DNA from 2 places in the uncultured Desulfobulbus sp. genome. Region 1 is predicted to be linked to the other one. Evidence: riboswitches for the same ligand, from Rfam matches in the RefSeq annotation. Region 1 holds a riboswitch; the other holds the start of a gene.
What was found. A riboswitch is a leader RNA that binds a small molecule or an ion and turns the genes downstream of it on or off. The one in region 1 is predicted to bind cobalamin.

Region 1 (7,501 bases):
GCGGGTACAATAAAAACGGCCGGTGTCCATAACTTGGACACCGACCTGCTGAATGGAGGAGTGCGAGCCGAATCAGAAATTGAACACCTTGGCTTCGGCCGCCATGTCGATCAGGTGGGGCCCGCCATCGAGCACCATGTTGCTATAAAACTGGGCCTCGTCGAGCTTACGGTTTTTGGCGCAGGGAGTACAAACGCCCACCGGCACCTCGTTTTCGATCAGGTAGGGCAGGTAGTCGCTGACGCTATCTCCGGTATCTGTCTTCTGACCGCCGTCACTATTCTTCATCGCCCAGTCGACACCGCTGTCGATTAAAAAAAGATTGACCTTGTGGCCCTTGGAATGGGCGATCTTGGCAAATTGAAAGCAGCGGGTCGCCTTTTCAACGTTGTTGTCACGCAGCACAAACAAAAAATTGGCCATAATTTCCTCCTAAATCCTTACGGAATGTATGAAAGGGCCGGCCATTGTGCCGCCATGGCAATCTAACCGGTTCCCCTGTGAGTTCCACAATAGACTGATCACTACTCGGATTCCCAGGGCATGACAACCCGAAATCACCGCGTAAGAGCGCTATGCAGCGATAGTTTTTCGCTTCCTGCCCCCTGAACCATCACCCAGTTTCCACCGCCCCAAACCCGACATGATGCCAACCCCTTTCGCCCCACCCTTCTGGCTCCGCAATCCGCACATCCAGACCCTGTGGCCCAAACTGTTCCGGCCGCTACCCGCCCTGCCTCTGTGGCGCGAACGGCTCGAGCTGGCCGATGGCGATTTCATTGATCTCGCCTGGGCCTCCGGCGGTTCGGGCCCCATTGTCCTCATCCTCCATGGTCTGGAGGGGACCCTGCGCTCTCATTATGCCCTGCCGATCATGGCTACGCTCCTCCGGGCCGGCTTGCAGCCGGTATTTATGCACCTGCGCGGCTGCAGCGGCGAGCCCAACCGGTTACCCCGCACCTATCACTCCGGGGCCATTGAGGATCTGGCCGAGGTTTTGACGCTGCTTCGGGCCACCGGCCGGTCGGTGGCCGCAGCCATCGGCTTTTCCCTGGGCGGTAACCTCCTGCTCCGCTACCTGGGAGTCACCGGTTCATCCGCCCTGCTCCAGGCCGCGGTGGCCGTCTCCGTGCCCTTTGTCCTGGCCGATGCGGCCCGGCGGCTTGAACAGGGCGGGTCCCGGATCTATCAGCACTACCTCATGACCCGCTTGAAACGGGCCTACCGGCAAAAATTCACCGCCATGGCCTCGCCGCTGCGGGTCGATCTGAACCGGATCTACACCCTGTGGGAATATGACCAATGGGTGACCGCGCCGCTTAACGGATTTGCCGGGGCCGACGACTATTACGCCCGGTGCAGCTCGCTGGGTTATCTCAAAGATATCACCGTACCCACCCTGATCCTTCACAGCAGAGATGATCCCTTCATGTATCCGCACAATGTTCCCAGACCCGATCAGGTTGGCCCCGGCGTGCGATTGGCGATCCAGCCCCACGGCGGCCATGTCGGTTTCATTGAGAGCCGCTTTCCCTGGCGGACCGGCTGCCTGATCGATCGGCTCGCCCCCGCCTTCCTCAATGAGCATCTGGCGGCTGCCGACCCTCTACCCTAACCGGGGATCGAAGACGCGCAGCCTGTCGGCGGCGTTCAAGGCGTCTGCCAGGTCAAAGATTTCGAAACAGACCAGCATTTCCGCATTGAGGAGGGGCACCGCCTGCTGCAGTGTGTGTTCATCAAGCGGCAGGTGATCGGTCTGGCCGTCGGTGCCGGAAAGGTGGAGTCAACGATGTGCGGGTGAAAGTGGCTGGGCAGCGGTTTGCCCAGCAGGCTGTGGGTGAGATCAAAGGTGAAGCGGGGGTGAAACTCGACCTGGTCGATTAGGTTTTCCATGGCCACAAGCTCCGGCCAATCCACCTCCCGCCAGCCTGGCAAGGGATGCAGGGTCATATTGAGCAGGGGAAAGCCGCTCTCCGCAAAAAATTGGGCGACAGCCAGCGCTCCTGCAACCTTGTCGGTGGGCAAATGGACCGTGTATTCCAGGTCAAGAGCCGCCAGACCGTCGAGCCAGGAACCGACCTTGGCGCGCATCGGCCGGTCCCAGGTGTAAACCAGCAGTTCGACAAAGTCGACCCGCCCCTCAACCAGACGGGCGTTATCGAGGAAATTTTCCCCGGTAAGCCATGATGTGGTCCCCAATTTCATCGCGTGATTTCCCGATGGCGGCAAAGGTGCCCATTTCCTCGATCATCCGGAGCGCGGCCTCGATGATGCTGAACACCAGGGCGCAGCCCGTCCCCTCGCCCAAACGCATGTTCATATCGATCATGGGCTCCAGGCCGGTGATCTCCTTGAGCAGTTTGGCGCCGGGCTCAAACGAGATGTGCGACGGAATCATATACTCGATGGCCTCGGGCTTGAGCCGCATGGCCGTCAGCGCCGCGACGTTGGAGATCAGGCCGTCGGTGACCACCGGCACCCGGCGGGCGGCGCAGGCCAGATAGGTCCCGGCCATACCGGCGATATCGAGGCTGCCCACCTTGGACAACACATCGAGGGCATCGTCCGGGTCCGGCCGGTGCAATCGCACCGCCTGCTGCACCACAGCTTTCTTGTGTTCAAAGGCCTCGTCCGTCAGGCCCGCGCCCCGGCCGACCACCCGGTCGATATTTGCCCCAGTAAAGGCGTAAAGCACAGCGCTGCTGGCGGTGGTGTTGCCGATGCCGATCTCGCCGGTCCCCATCAGATCGTACCCCTGGTCGATGGCCGTATTGGTCACTTCGATCCCCACCTCGATGGCGCGGATGGCCTCTTCCCGGCTCATCGCTGGCTCTTTGAGGAAATTGGCCGTGCCGTAGCGGATTTTGCGGTTGAGCACCCTGGGCAGATCGACATCGACCTGGATGCCGATATCAACGGCAATGATATCGGCCTTGGCATAGTTGGCGAGGAAATTCACCCCCATGCGGCCGGAGGTGACAAAGTCGGCGCCGATGCGGGTGATATCCTGGGGATACATCGCAACCCCCTCGGCACAGACGCCGTTATCGGCCATCATCACCACAATCGCCTTCTTGCTGATCGCGTTATGCACCTTGCCGGTGATCCCGGCAATCTGGCGGGCGATGTCTTCGAGCTTGCCGAGGCTGCCCGGCGGCTTGAGGCAGTAATCGATCTCCTTCTGGGCGGCGGCCATGACCACCCGGTCGGTGGGCCGGATGGCCTCCAGGGTCTGCTTAAGCAAGTGCATAGTGTGCCCTACCTGTAGTTAAAACGGATGAGAATGGGCAATTGGCCCATGATTTCGATCTCGCACAAGGTGGCGTTATCGACCTTGAACTGCCAGTAGCCCTTGGAGACCGATTCGCTGAAGAAATGGGCCAGGAGCGAACGGATGCAGCCGCCGTGCGAGACCACCGCCACCCGCTTGCCCGCATTATAGCGGACGATCTCCTCAACCACGCTGATCACCCGGTGCTTGAAGGCGGGGAAGGCCTCGCCGCCGGGAATCCGGGTTTGTTCCCAGTCGGTCAGCCACAACTTCCAGATATCGGGATACTGCTGGGCGATCTCGGAGAAATGCATGCCCTCCCACTCGCCGAAATGGAACTCCTGGAGACTGGAATCGGTGATGACCTGCGCCTCCTCACCAAAAACCAGCGAAGCGGTTTCCACCGCCCGCGAGAGGGGGCTGGAAAAGATGGCATCAACCTCAAGGGCGTTGAGCCGCTCGCCAAGGGAGGCGGCCTGCAGGCGGCCATGATCGTTGAGGGGCGTATCGGTGCTGCCCATGAGGACGCCGGTTTTGTTCGGTTCGGTTTCGCCGTGGCGAATAAGATACAGTTTGGTCGGGTTCATAATAAAAATTTCCAGACAAGAAGAAAAACAAGGAAGCTGAGAATTTCGGCCAGCTCAATACTGGCACCGATGGTGTCGCCGGTGATGCCGCCCAACCGCCGCTTGAGGTAGGCGGCAAACAGAACAGCCAGGAGGATCGGCGGCAGATGGAGGATGAGAACCACCAGGGGAACCAGCGACGGGTGCACCCCCCAGAGGAATAGAATGGAGGTCACCAGAAACAGGGACATCAGGGTGGCGGCCGCCGCCTGGGCCAGGCCGGTCTGGTTGACATAGTCGCCGATCCCTCGCTCCTCGCGGGCATAGCGGGCCGCCGCCGAATGCCAGGTCAGGGCCACCCGGCCGAGTACCGGGGTGATCAACACGGCCGGCACGCCGCCGGTGCCTGGAATAGTCTGAAGGAGGATGTACTTGAGCAAAATGGTGAGCACCAGGGCGATCACGCCGTTGGTCCCCAGAGTGGAATCGCGCATGATCTCGAGCATCCGCTCGCGGGAGCGGTAGCTGAACAGACCATCGGCGGTGTCGGCGATGCCGTCGAGGTGCAGGCCGCCGGTGACGGTAATCAAGCCAATTACCGCGACCATGGCCGCCAGCTCCCGACCAAGCAAGGCATCGACAAGCAGATAGCCAGCGGCGGCCGGCAGCGCGGCCAACAAACCGACCAGCGGCATCCATTTCATGCCCTGGACAAAACGCTCGGCGGTGAATTCAACCTGCACCGGAATTGGATACCGGGTCATGAACTGAATCATGAGAATGAGCGCCCTCATGAAGCCACCTTCACTCTCCCTTGAGCCGCAAGGGAAGACCGGCCACCACCAGATAGACCTCCGAGGCAGCCTCTGCCATCCGCTGGTTGACCCGGCCGGCGCAATCACGGAAAAACCGGGCCAGCGGCGCAATCGGTACGATGCCGTAGCCGACCTCGTTAGTGACAGCGACCAGATCGGCCCGGCTACCGGCAACAGCCCCAATGATGGCCTCGATCTCGGTCATCACATCCGCCTCGACTTCGTTTAACTGGTTTACGGTCGGCTGGTCCCAATCCATGGGATGCACCAGCATCCGGTTGCTGATCATCACCGTCAGGCAATCCAGGAGCATGGCGGCAAAATGAGGGCCTTCGCTGGCAATCACCTCGGAGGGGCCGGTCGTGGTCTCGAAGGTTTGCCAGGATGCGGGCCGCTGCAGCCGGTGCTTTTTGATGCGGTCCGTCATCTCGTCATCAAAGGCCCGGGCCGTAGCGATATAGGCGATATCGGTGCCGATGCCGGCAATCAACTGTTCGGCAAAACTGCTCTTGCCGCTTCTGGCCCCACCGGTGACAAGGATAATGCGTCCCATGAACACACCAAGGAGTAGTTGCCGCGCCTCGCATAGAGAGGCAGCGACATGGTTGATCGAGCAGAGAGATTCTTCAGAGGAGGAGGCGAGAGTCGTTTGCACGGCGCCGGTGTCTCATTCCACGAAGACCCACGTTCAAGAGGAGTGTCTGGCTTTTCCGCTCATCGCGAAATCACAGTTGCGGGACAGCACGGGATTTGCACCCGTTTCCTCCATACGAAAGACGGCACCCAGCCCAGCCGGTGCACAGGCTGTTTATATCGAATTCAGGAAAAAAAAGATAGGGGCAAATAACACGGGAGTGGCACCCTCTGAGGAACACGTCAGCGTAGCCGCTTCAAGTCACAAAGGGCGAGCGGGTTATTTACAGGCGAAAAAGGTGACGTAATTGCCAACCTCGGCGATCCCGACCTTGGAGACCCCATCTTTCAGCATGTTCTGATCATGCCCGCTCGATCCGCGCCAGCCATCGAACTGTTTGAGGGGCGTGCTGTAGTTCCAGCCGACATTTTCGACGCAGAGCCGGCTGCCGGAACGCTCAAACCGCTCGTCGAACTTGTTGTGGCTCATCCGCTTCTGCTGGAACATCGCAAAGCTGTGATTCTTGGCCAGATGGTTGAGATGGGCATCGAACCGCAGCGGATTCAACCCGTTGTCCTGGCGGTACAGATTGATCTGCTCCAGCAGGGTACGACAATACAGCGAGACGCCCTCATCGGGCAACTCCCGGGCAGGCGCCGGTGAGACCGCCAGAGACAACAAAAAAACAGCAACCAACATGACCTTCATATTCATCGATCTCGTTACAAATTGGATAGCAAACCTAGGTGATTCACGTCTTGGTTATTAAATAAGAACGAATGGAGAAAAAATCCACCCGACAGCCACTCCGTTTTTCCCAGCGACTGCCTCGCTCCCAAACGTCGAAGAAATCCCTTTCGTCTTTTTTTAAGCAAAAAAGAGTGCCCATTGGGAGCGTGCCCACGATCACCCTAAAACCTGCCGCACCTTCTGCAGCAGGGTGCGGACGGCAAAGGGTTTCTGGATGAAATCGACGCCTTCGTGGAGCATGCCCTGGTCGGCGATGACATTTTCTGTATATCCGGACATATAGACAACTTTAAGATCAGGAATGCGACTTGACAGCCGCCGATGCAGCTCACGGCCGTTCATCTTCGGCATGACCACATCAGTCAGGAGGAGATCGATGCCAGCCACCTGGGCCGCCCGCTCCAGGGCCACTTCCGGGTTCTCCGCCGCTATGATTCGGTAACCGTGGCCAGCCAGGGTTTCGCAGACCAACTCCAGCACCAAGGCATCGTCCTCAACCACCAGGATCTGCTCGCCACCCCCCGATGCCAGACCCACTTCAACTTCCGCCACCGGGGCCTGCAGAGCTCCTTCGGCCTTAGGCAGATAAATCTTGAAGGTGGCACCGTGGCCGGGCTCGCTGTACACCCACAGATGGCCATGATGTTGCTTGATGATGCCAAACGAGGTCGCCAGCCCCAGCCCCGTGCCCTTGCCGCGCTCCTTGGTGGTAAAGAACGGTTCAAAGATGCGATTGCGGACGGCCTCATCAATTCCCGTCCCGGTGTCGCTGATCGACAGCATAACATAATCTCCCGCTTCGACCTCCGCGTGGTGCTCGGCATAGGACTGATCAAGGTGCGCCTCGGCTGTTTCGATGGTCAGGGTGCCACCCTCCGGCATGGCATCGCGGGCATTGACCGCCATGTTGAGTACCACCTGCTCAATCTGGCCTTTATCCGCCCGAATCGGGACCGGGAGGGGACTGAGCACGGTCCGTACGGTGATGGCCTCGCCGATCAGCCGTTGCAGCATGCTTTCGAAGCCGCGAATCAACTCATTGAGGTCGATGATTCTGACCTCAAGCATCTGTTTGCGGCTGAAGGCCAGGATCTGCCGAGTCAGGTCGGTGGCCCGCCCCGCCGCCTTGAGAATCTGCCCTAGATCGGTGAAGAGCGGATTATCAGGAGGTAACCGTTTCCGCCCCAATTCAGCATAGCCAATGATCGGCGAAAGCAGGTTGTTGAAATCGTGAGCAATACCTCCGGCCAGGCTGCCCAGGGTCTCCAGTTTGCGGTGTTGGCGCACTTGCTCCTCCAGCTCCTTGCGCTGACTGACGTCACGGAAGCTCCATAACCGGCCATAGCGAACTCCCTCGCCGCTTTGCACCGGGACACTGTAGTACTCAACCACTTTACCGTCCGTCAGGACCATTTCGCCCTGCACCCTTGTATCGGGCACCTGCCCCACTTGAGTCAGGGCTGCC
Region 2 (7,501 bases), 930 kb from region 1:
GTGGACGATCCAACCCAGGAACAGGCACTAAAAAGCGACGACGAAACCGGGAAAATGGGTTGAACTTCCTCATTTTCTTCATTAAGACTCATCACCCTCTCCGAATGGGCCAGGGACGGAAGCCGCTTCCGCCAAAGCCGGAAAGGGCCGGTTTATGATTTTTTAGTCATATGATAACAAATGGTTGGGAGTAAACAATGAGCGAGGAAATCCGTGTGAAAAATACCGGTTTGCGCGGGGTGACCGTGGCCGATTCCGCAGTCAGTTTTATTGATGGTGAAAAAGGGGTGCTGATCTACCGGGGCTATCGCATCGAGGATCTTGCCGACCGCTCCACCTTCATGGAAACCGTCTATCTGCTGCTGTTTGGCATTCTGCCCTCTATCGAGCATCTGGAAGCCTTCACCCAACAGGTCAAGGGCCTGCGGCAGGTGCCCGAGTATGTCTTCGAGTCCATGCGTCATTGGCCGAAGAACGCCCGCCCCATGGATGTGCTGCAGGCCTGTGTGCCGTTGCTTTCGATGAAAGAGACGCACAGCGACGCCATGGACCGCCCGACCTGCATTAACCGCTCCATCGCGCTGATCGCCCAGATGCCGACCCTGGTGGCCGCCTGGCACCGTATCCGTACCAACCAGCCAATCCTGGCACCCGATCCTTCCCTGGATCACGCCGCCAACTTTCTCTGGATGCTGCAGGGGAAAAAGCCCGATGCAGCCACGGCTCGCGACCTTGACGTTTGCTTGATCCTGCACGCTGACCATACCTTCAACGCCTCGACCTTTGCCGCCCGCGAGGTGGTTTCCACTCGGGCCAGTCTCTATGCCGGAGTATCCGCCGCCTTGGGAGCGTTGTCCGGCAGCCTGCATGGCGGTGCCAACGCCAAGGTCATGGAAATGCTGCTGAAGCTGGAAAACGAACCGGATATCGAAGGTTGGGTGACGGCCCAGTTGCAGCGGGGCGAGGTGATCATGGGTATGGGGCATGCCATCTATAAAACCGGCGATCCCCGGGCAGTGTATCTGAAAAAGATGGGGCAGCGGCTAGGCGAGCAGACCGGCGGCAAATGGGCGGCCATTTCGCAAAAAATCGAGGAGACTGCTCTCGCTATCTTCGCCAGCCAAGGCAAGACCACCATCCTGCCCAACGTCGATTTCAACTCCGCCCCGGTGTACTATCTGATGGGTATTCCCATGGATCTGATGACTCCGATTTTTGCCATCTCCCGGGTAGCCGGCTGGTGCGCCCACATCATCGAGGAGCAGTTCGCCGACGTCCAGGGGAAACCGGCGCTCTACCGCCCCCAGGCTCAATATGTGGGTGAATACTGCGGCCTGATGGGCTGTGAATACTCGCCGATGGACAAACGGAAATAAGGGAAAATCCACCGGCTCCCAGAGTCGGCGGAGCGATTACCAGGCGACCGCGCTCAGGTCCACCCTCTTCTCTGCGATCAGGCGCAGACAGGCGTCGACGCTCTCGGCATGATAGAGAACTCCCCGGCCGGAACGGATCTCGTCTTGGGCCGTGTCCAACCCGAGTGAGGGACGGTAAGGCCTGTGGGAACTCATGGCCTCGACCACGTCGGCCACGGTCAGGATCTTGGCCTCCAGCAGGAGTTCTTTGTCGGTGAGCCCCCGGGGATAACCGGATCCGTCGAGATGCTCATGATGCTGATAAACAATCTCAGCCACCGGCCAGGGGAAGGGGATGTTTTTCAGAATATCGTAACCCACCTCGGTATGGCACCTGATAATGGCTCGTTCTTGAGCAGAGAGCCGGGCCGGTTTGGCGAGGTATTCCGAGGGTAGGGAAATCTTGCCGATGTCATGGAGCAGGGCGGCGAAGTGGAGCCCCTCAAGCTGTTTTTCCGGCAACCCCAGTTCCTTGGCAATGGCGCAGGCCAGCATGTCCACCCGCATCTGATGACCGGCGGTGTAGGGATCCCGCTTCTCAGCTGCCATCGCCAGCGATTTGACCGTTTCTTCCAAACTGGTGTGGAGTTCGTCCCTACTCTTCTTGAGGGCTTCAAGGGCGCTTTTGCGCTCGGAAATATCACGGGCGATTCCCCGGTATCCCAGAAATTCACCGCTGTCGCTGAACACCGGCACCCCGTTTTTCTCGATGACCAGCACCCGCCCGTCCCGTGCCTGACAGATGGTTTCAAAGTCGCTGAACGGTTTGTGGGAGTCGATGAGTTTTTTGAAAATCCGGCTGGTTCGCTCCACCTCCTTGATCGCGATCAAATCCACCAGATGCTTGCCGATGATTTCCTCCGGTTCAAAACCGAGCAGGTCACGCACCTTGGGACTGCAATAGGTGTATATCCCCTGGGGATTGATCTCCCAGATCCAGTCGCTGGTGGTTTCCACCAGGGAGCGGAACCGCTCGTTGCTTTCTTCCAGCGCCCTCAGCAGACTTTCCCTTTCCTCCGAGATGATGCGCCGAACCCGATCCGCCAGGACCGTGTGGCGGATGATGTAAAACGCCAGAAAAGAAACAAAGAGAAGGATGACGGTGGCGATGGCATTGAGTTGTTTGGCGATCAGGCCGATCTCTACGTTGACGTCCTCAACGTAGAGGCCGGTGCCGATGATCCAGCCCCAGGGTTCGAAGCCTCTGACATAGGAGAGTTTGGGGACTATTTTGGTGGGGTCGTCCTGCCACTGAAAGCGGTAATCGACATAGCCCGCCCCCTGGGCCTTCACCACCTTGACGAATTCTTCCAGCAGATTTTTTCCTTTGGGATAACGGACGTCGGGGACTGCCTCGCCATGGAGATCGGGCCGGTAGGGATGAACAACGATCAGGGCCTGCATATCGTTGACCCAGAAATAATCTTTGTTCTCCGGCCCGTACCGAAGATCTCGAATAATACCCAGGGCTGTTTGCTGGGCTTTTTCCCGAGTCATCTGGCCGGTCCGTTCCATTTTTTCGTAGGAAGAGACCATGTCCCAGACGATGGTGTTCAACTCCCGCAGCATCTCCCGTTTTTTTGTCAGGAGATTGTCCTTGAGGGAGGGGAGGATGATGACAAAGGTAGCGGTAACGAACAGAGCAATGGTGAGCAGGGCCGGGAGGGCGATCCTGATGGAAATGGCGTGGGCAAATCTTCGTTTTTTAATCTTTTCCATGCACGGTACAGGCTTATGCTCTCATGATTGGCGATAAAAGGGAAGGTGGCGATCGGCGGCCGCTGCGAAAGAATTCTTGCCCCGTTTCGAACGTTGTCTGCACCGGCGGGACCGCATTCAAAATCACCATTTCTTGTAGCACCATAACGATTACCGCTGAGATCAGCAAGGATTCTTGCTCGCTTTTACCCGCAAGCCATTGGCACTTTAGAGCGGCTAAGGCTTCCACTCCCCGTCTGAAAATTCGACTTGACTTTCCCGGTCTGATCAGGTTTTTTAAAGGCAGGTTTCAGGTTCCTTTCGAGGAATAATTGGGAACTCCGTGGAAATCGGAGACGGGCCCGCCGCTGTAACCGGGGACGAACACCGCAAAGATGTCACTGGCCAAGGTCGGGAAGACGCGGTGGGAGGATGAACCGGGAGTCAGAATACCTGCCTGAAACGTGACAGCCTCCCTCCGCGGATCAGGGGGACGGCGCCGATACGTGGATAAACTAGGGCATCCCCGAATCATTGAAGAATGATCCGGGGATTTTTTTTGTCTGCGGTTACGGCTGCAATCCCGGATCAATACGGTGGAAAGCTTGGCAACACTCCCAGAGTGAGGCCTGCCTTTCCTCGGAAGAACGGCTCTTTTTTCTGTTGGTGCAGCTTTTCAGGAGAAGAGGGTCTGACGGTTTGCCATGTCCGGGATGTCCGGCAGTGAGACTGTTTGCCGACGGGATCACTGCCGTATCTCCCCAGCCCCTTGCTTGCTGTCCGGATACTTTCAGGAGGTGCCGGAGTCGTTCGACCCGCCGTCGTTTTCACGGTCAAAAGCCGGGATGGTCCTGGCTGTGCCCATGTTCTTCAGACTTTTCGAGGAGGTCGTCCACAATGTTTCATCGCGCCCAACATCTGCTGCTTATTCTGACATTTATGCTCATCACTCCCTTGGCCTGCTGGGCCGGCGAGGCTGCCCACGGTCCTCAAGCCAAGGCCGGCAAGGGACCAGCCATCCTGCTGGTCACCTTCGGCACCAGCGTTCCCAGTGGCCAAGCGGCTTTTGTCAACATCGAGCAGCAGGTGAAGAAAGCCTACCCTAATACGGAGATCCGTTGGGCCTACACCTCGCAAATTATCCGCAAAAAACTGGCCAAGCAAGGAACAGTCCTCGATTCTCCGGAAATCGCGCTGGCCAAGCTGATGGACCAGGGGTATACCCGGGTCGTGATGCAATCGCTACACATGATTCCAGGTGCCGAGTTCCACGAAATCTATACCAACGGCAAACTCTTTGGTCAGATGGCTGGGGGCTTTGACAAGGTGATGGTGGCCTATCCGCTCTTGTCCAGCGATGAGGCCATGGAAAAGACCTTGCAAATAGTGGCCACCACGATTGTGCCCAAGGAGCGTCAGGCTAATGAGGCTGTGGTGCTCATGGGACACGGCACCCATCATCCCAGTGACGCCATCTACTCGGCCTTGATGCTGAAGGCCCAGAAGATGGACGCCAATATGTATGTCGGCACGGTGGAGGGCCACCCTTCTTTTGACGAGGTTAAAGAGGCATTGGTTAAGAAAGGGATCAAAAAAGCCTACCTTGTCCCCCTGATGACTGTAGCCGGCGATCACGCTATGAACGACATGGCTGGCGACGAACCCGATTCCTGGAAAAGTCAGTTGACCAAAGCGGGCATTGAGAGCGTGCCCGTGCTCAAGGGGTTGGCCGAGTTCGACCCGATCGTTGATCTCTGGCTGGAAAATCTGAAAACAGCCATGCAGCATGTGCAATAGGCACGATTAAGGCATCAAATTCTCTGAGGCAGTCCCATCGTTTCGTTGAACTGCCTCTTTATTTTTCAGTTTTTCAAGGAGACCCGCCGCACTCCTCCGCCCCTTTTTCTCACCGCCGATAAAGCAGTGACAGTTACAATAACTCCTTGAATTTCGTCAAAGTTACAGCGATAATAAAGATATAATCCGCTGTGGCCAACATATCCATACCTCGTCAAGGAGGCGCATGATGACCGACCCCAAGAACAATTCCCTTCATCACCACATTCTTGCTGTCAAAAAAGGTGAGCGTGTCTTTGAAAACGCCTTTCAGAGCGTCAGTCGGATGATTCTGGACAAGGACATTAACAAGGTGACGGTCAATGGGAAGAGTACCTTTGACTTCACCATCTTTCGCGAGGGCAAGAAACACATCATCGGCATGTACGACGAGATCAACTCCTTTGTCTCGTTCGTCAAGGATGCCTCCCAGGGCGGCTCGTCCAAGGAAATGGCCTTTGTTTTAGTGGGAGAGCCCGGCAACGGCAAGACCTTTTTGGTTGAGTACCTGTGCAGCCTATACCGCGATTTCCTCTCCCTGCCGAAAAACAAAAAATATTCTTTCCGTTTCACCAATCTCGACCGGATCGGCACTTACGGCGGCATTAAGGCGATTGAATCGCAGACCTATGAGGATCCGATGGTCCTGGCGCTGAACCTATTTGACACCCGCGCCGAAACCACCAATTACCTGGCCAAGAAATGGAAGGTCAGTGACAAGGTCCTGGCCCAATGGGCCGATAATTATCGGCCGTTGGGCGCCTGCTCCGCTTATATCTGGAACGATATCAGGATGATGACCAATGGCGATATCGAGGAGATGCTCAAATGCATCGAGCTGGTACCGGTGCCGTTGATCGAGAGCCTGGGGACGGTTACCGGCAAGTACCCGGCCAAGGACAAGATCACCTCATCGGCGGTCGACCTCCTGGGCGAAGAATCGATTCAACGGCTGCTGCACATCAGCGATACCAATAACCCCTTTCGTTTCGACCTGCGGCGGGGCGCTCTGGCCCGGGTAGCCGGCGGCGGTATCCATTTCAGCGACGAGATTTACAAGAACAAGAAAGATCTGGTGCAGGTCTATCTCGGCATCATTCAGAACCGGACCATCGAGATTGACGGCTACAAGTGGCCGATCGACACCTTGATCGTCGCCACCAGCAATAATGCCGAATTCAACCGCTTTCTTGCCGAAAAGGAGGAGGCGCCGATCATCGACCGCTGCCGGATCTGTTATGTCTCCCACAACACCAACTACCGCCAGCAGCATGCCCTGACCAGCTACGCCATCGGCAACGAGTCCAAGACCACCCTGACCGGCGACACCATGCACCAGGACCCGAACCTCAACTACGCCGCCTCGGTGGCCGTGGTCCTGACCCGGCTGCCTCGCTCGGAGAAATTGACACCGATCGAGACCATGAAGCTTGCCGCCGGCGAGGTGGCGGGTGAAAAGAGCCTCAAAACGCTCTCTGAGGTGATCGACACCCTCAATCAGGAACACGACATCACCAAACGGTTCGGCCAGAAGGGGCTCGGCCAGCGCAACCTGGGCCGCTCGATGCAATTGATGCTGGAGAGCTCGGAGACCAACGAAGGCCGCTGCATGTTCGCTTACGACGTGTTCACCGCACTTGAGCGGGTGATTCTCGACTATGTCTCCGAGGTTGCCGATCGGGCCAAGTTCCTCGATGATCTCAAGATCGCCAAGGGGCTCTACCGCGAGCGGATTATGACCGAGATGTTCAACGCTTATATGGACGAACCGTTGGCTATCCGCAAGGACGTAATCAACTACGTCAACATGATTATCGGCATCGATGCCGAGAATTTAGGCGCGGACCGAATGTGGAAATATAAAAATCCGCAGACCGGCGAACTCCTGGCCCTCAAGATTGATGAGCGCTACATCGATTCGGTCGAGGCCTGTCTGGGCTTGAAGATCCGCGAGCAGAAGGACTCGTTCCGCACCTCGATCCGCAAAATCTACGGGCAGAAAATCTCGGTTAACCCGGACTATGATTTCATGGATAACCTCGAGCTGGTTAAGGCGGTGACCGATGTCCGGCTCAAGTCCGACATCGCCGGGGCCGGAAGCCTGATCGGGGCCCTAGCCAACCGGACCAACGAAGAAAATCAGAAACTCTACGACCGGATGATCGACACCATGCTGCACAAACTTGGCTACTGCCTCACCTGTGCCCAGAAGACCATCGAATATTTCTGCACCCAGGTTGATGAAAACTGAGGTGCGAGGCTGGGCGGGCTCAACGGATCGAATGGTGGAGACGGCGATGGACAGGTTGCGAGAGCTGTATCACAGGCTTGAGGCCAGAGGGTTGACGGAGACGCAGCGGCGGGTCATCGAACGGGAACTGGCGATGGCAGAGCAGGTTGGCGACCCGAAGCGCGCCCATCTGTTCACCCCACCCCCGGTGACTCGCTCCCTGTACAGCTACAACGATCCGGAAATCTTCGCGCAAGGGCAGCCCTCGCCCGTGCTGTCGATGGTGGCGGCTCAGTCCCTGGATCATCTACTCCAGCGGGAC

Region 2: another riboswitch for cobalamin. It lies ahead of ACHZCX_RS13450 (sirohydrochlorin cobaltochelatase); the one in region 1 lies ahead of cobU (bifunctional adenosylcobinamide kinase/adenosylcobinamide-phosphate guanylyltransferase).

The regions. Positions count from the first base shown of each region.
Region 1 is NZ_CAXXTL010000002.1:1,124,752-1,132,252, forward strand. Features, by position in the region: gene ACHZCX_RS09265 (DsrE family protein) at 73-423, opposite strand; gene ACHZCX_RS09270 (hydrolase) at 644-1,615, shown strand; gene ACHZCX_RS09275 (hypothetical protein) at 1,651-2,205, opposite strand; gene cobT (nicotinate-nucleotide--dimethylbenzimidazole phosphoribosyltransferase) at 2,156-3,250, opposite strand; gene cobC (alpha-ribazole phosphatase) at 3,259-3,858, opposite strand; gene cobS (adenosylcobinamide-GDP ribazoletransferase) at 3,855-4,631, opposite strand; gene cobU (bifunctional adenosylcobinamide kinase/adenosylcobinamide-phosphate guanylyltransferase) at 4,642-5,307, opposite strand; cobalamin riboswitch at 5,329-5,464, opposite strand; gene ACHZCX_RS09300 (CAP domain-containing protein) at 5,566-6,000, opposite strand; gene ACHZCX_RS09305 (ATP-binding protein) at 6,193-7,501, opposite strand, start outside.
Region 2 is NZ_CAXXTL010000002.1:2,057,021-2,064,521, forward strand. Features, by position in the region: gene ACHZCX_RS13435 (AI-2E family transporter) at 1-63, shown strand, start outside; gene ACHZCX_RS13440 (citrate/2-methylcitrate synthase) at 198-1,376, shown strand; gene ACHZCX_RS13445 (cache domain-containing protein) at 1,413-3,134, opposite strand; cobalamin riboswitch at 3,409-3,589, shown strand; gene ACHZCX_RS13450 (sirohydrochlorin cobaltochelatase) at 4,011-4,910, shown strand; gene ACHZCX_RS13455 (serine protein kinase PrkA) at 5,140-7,200, shown strand; gene ACHZCX_RS13460 (DUF444 family protein) at 7,247-7,501, shown strand, end outside.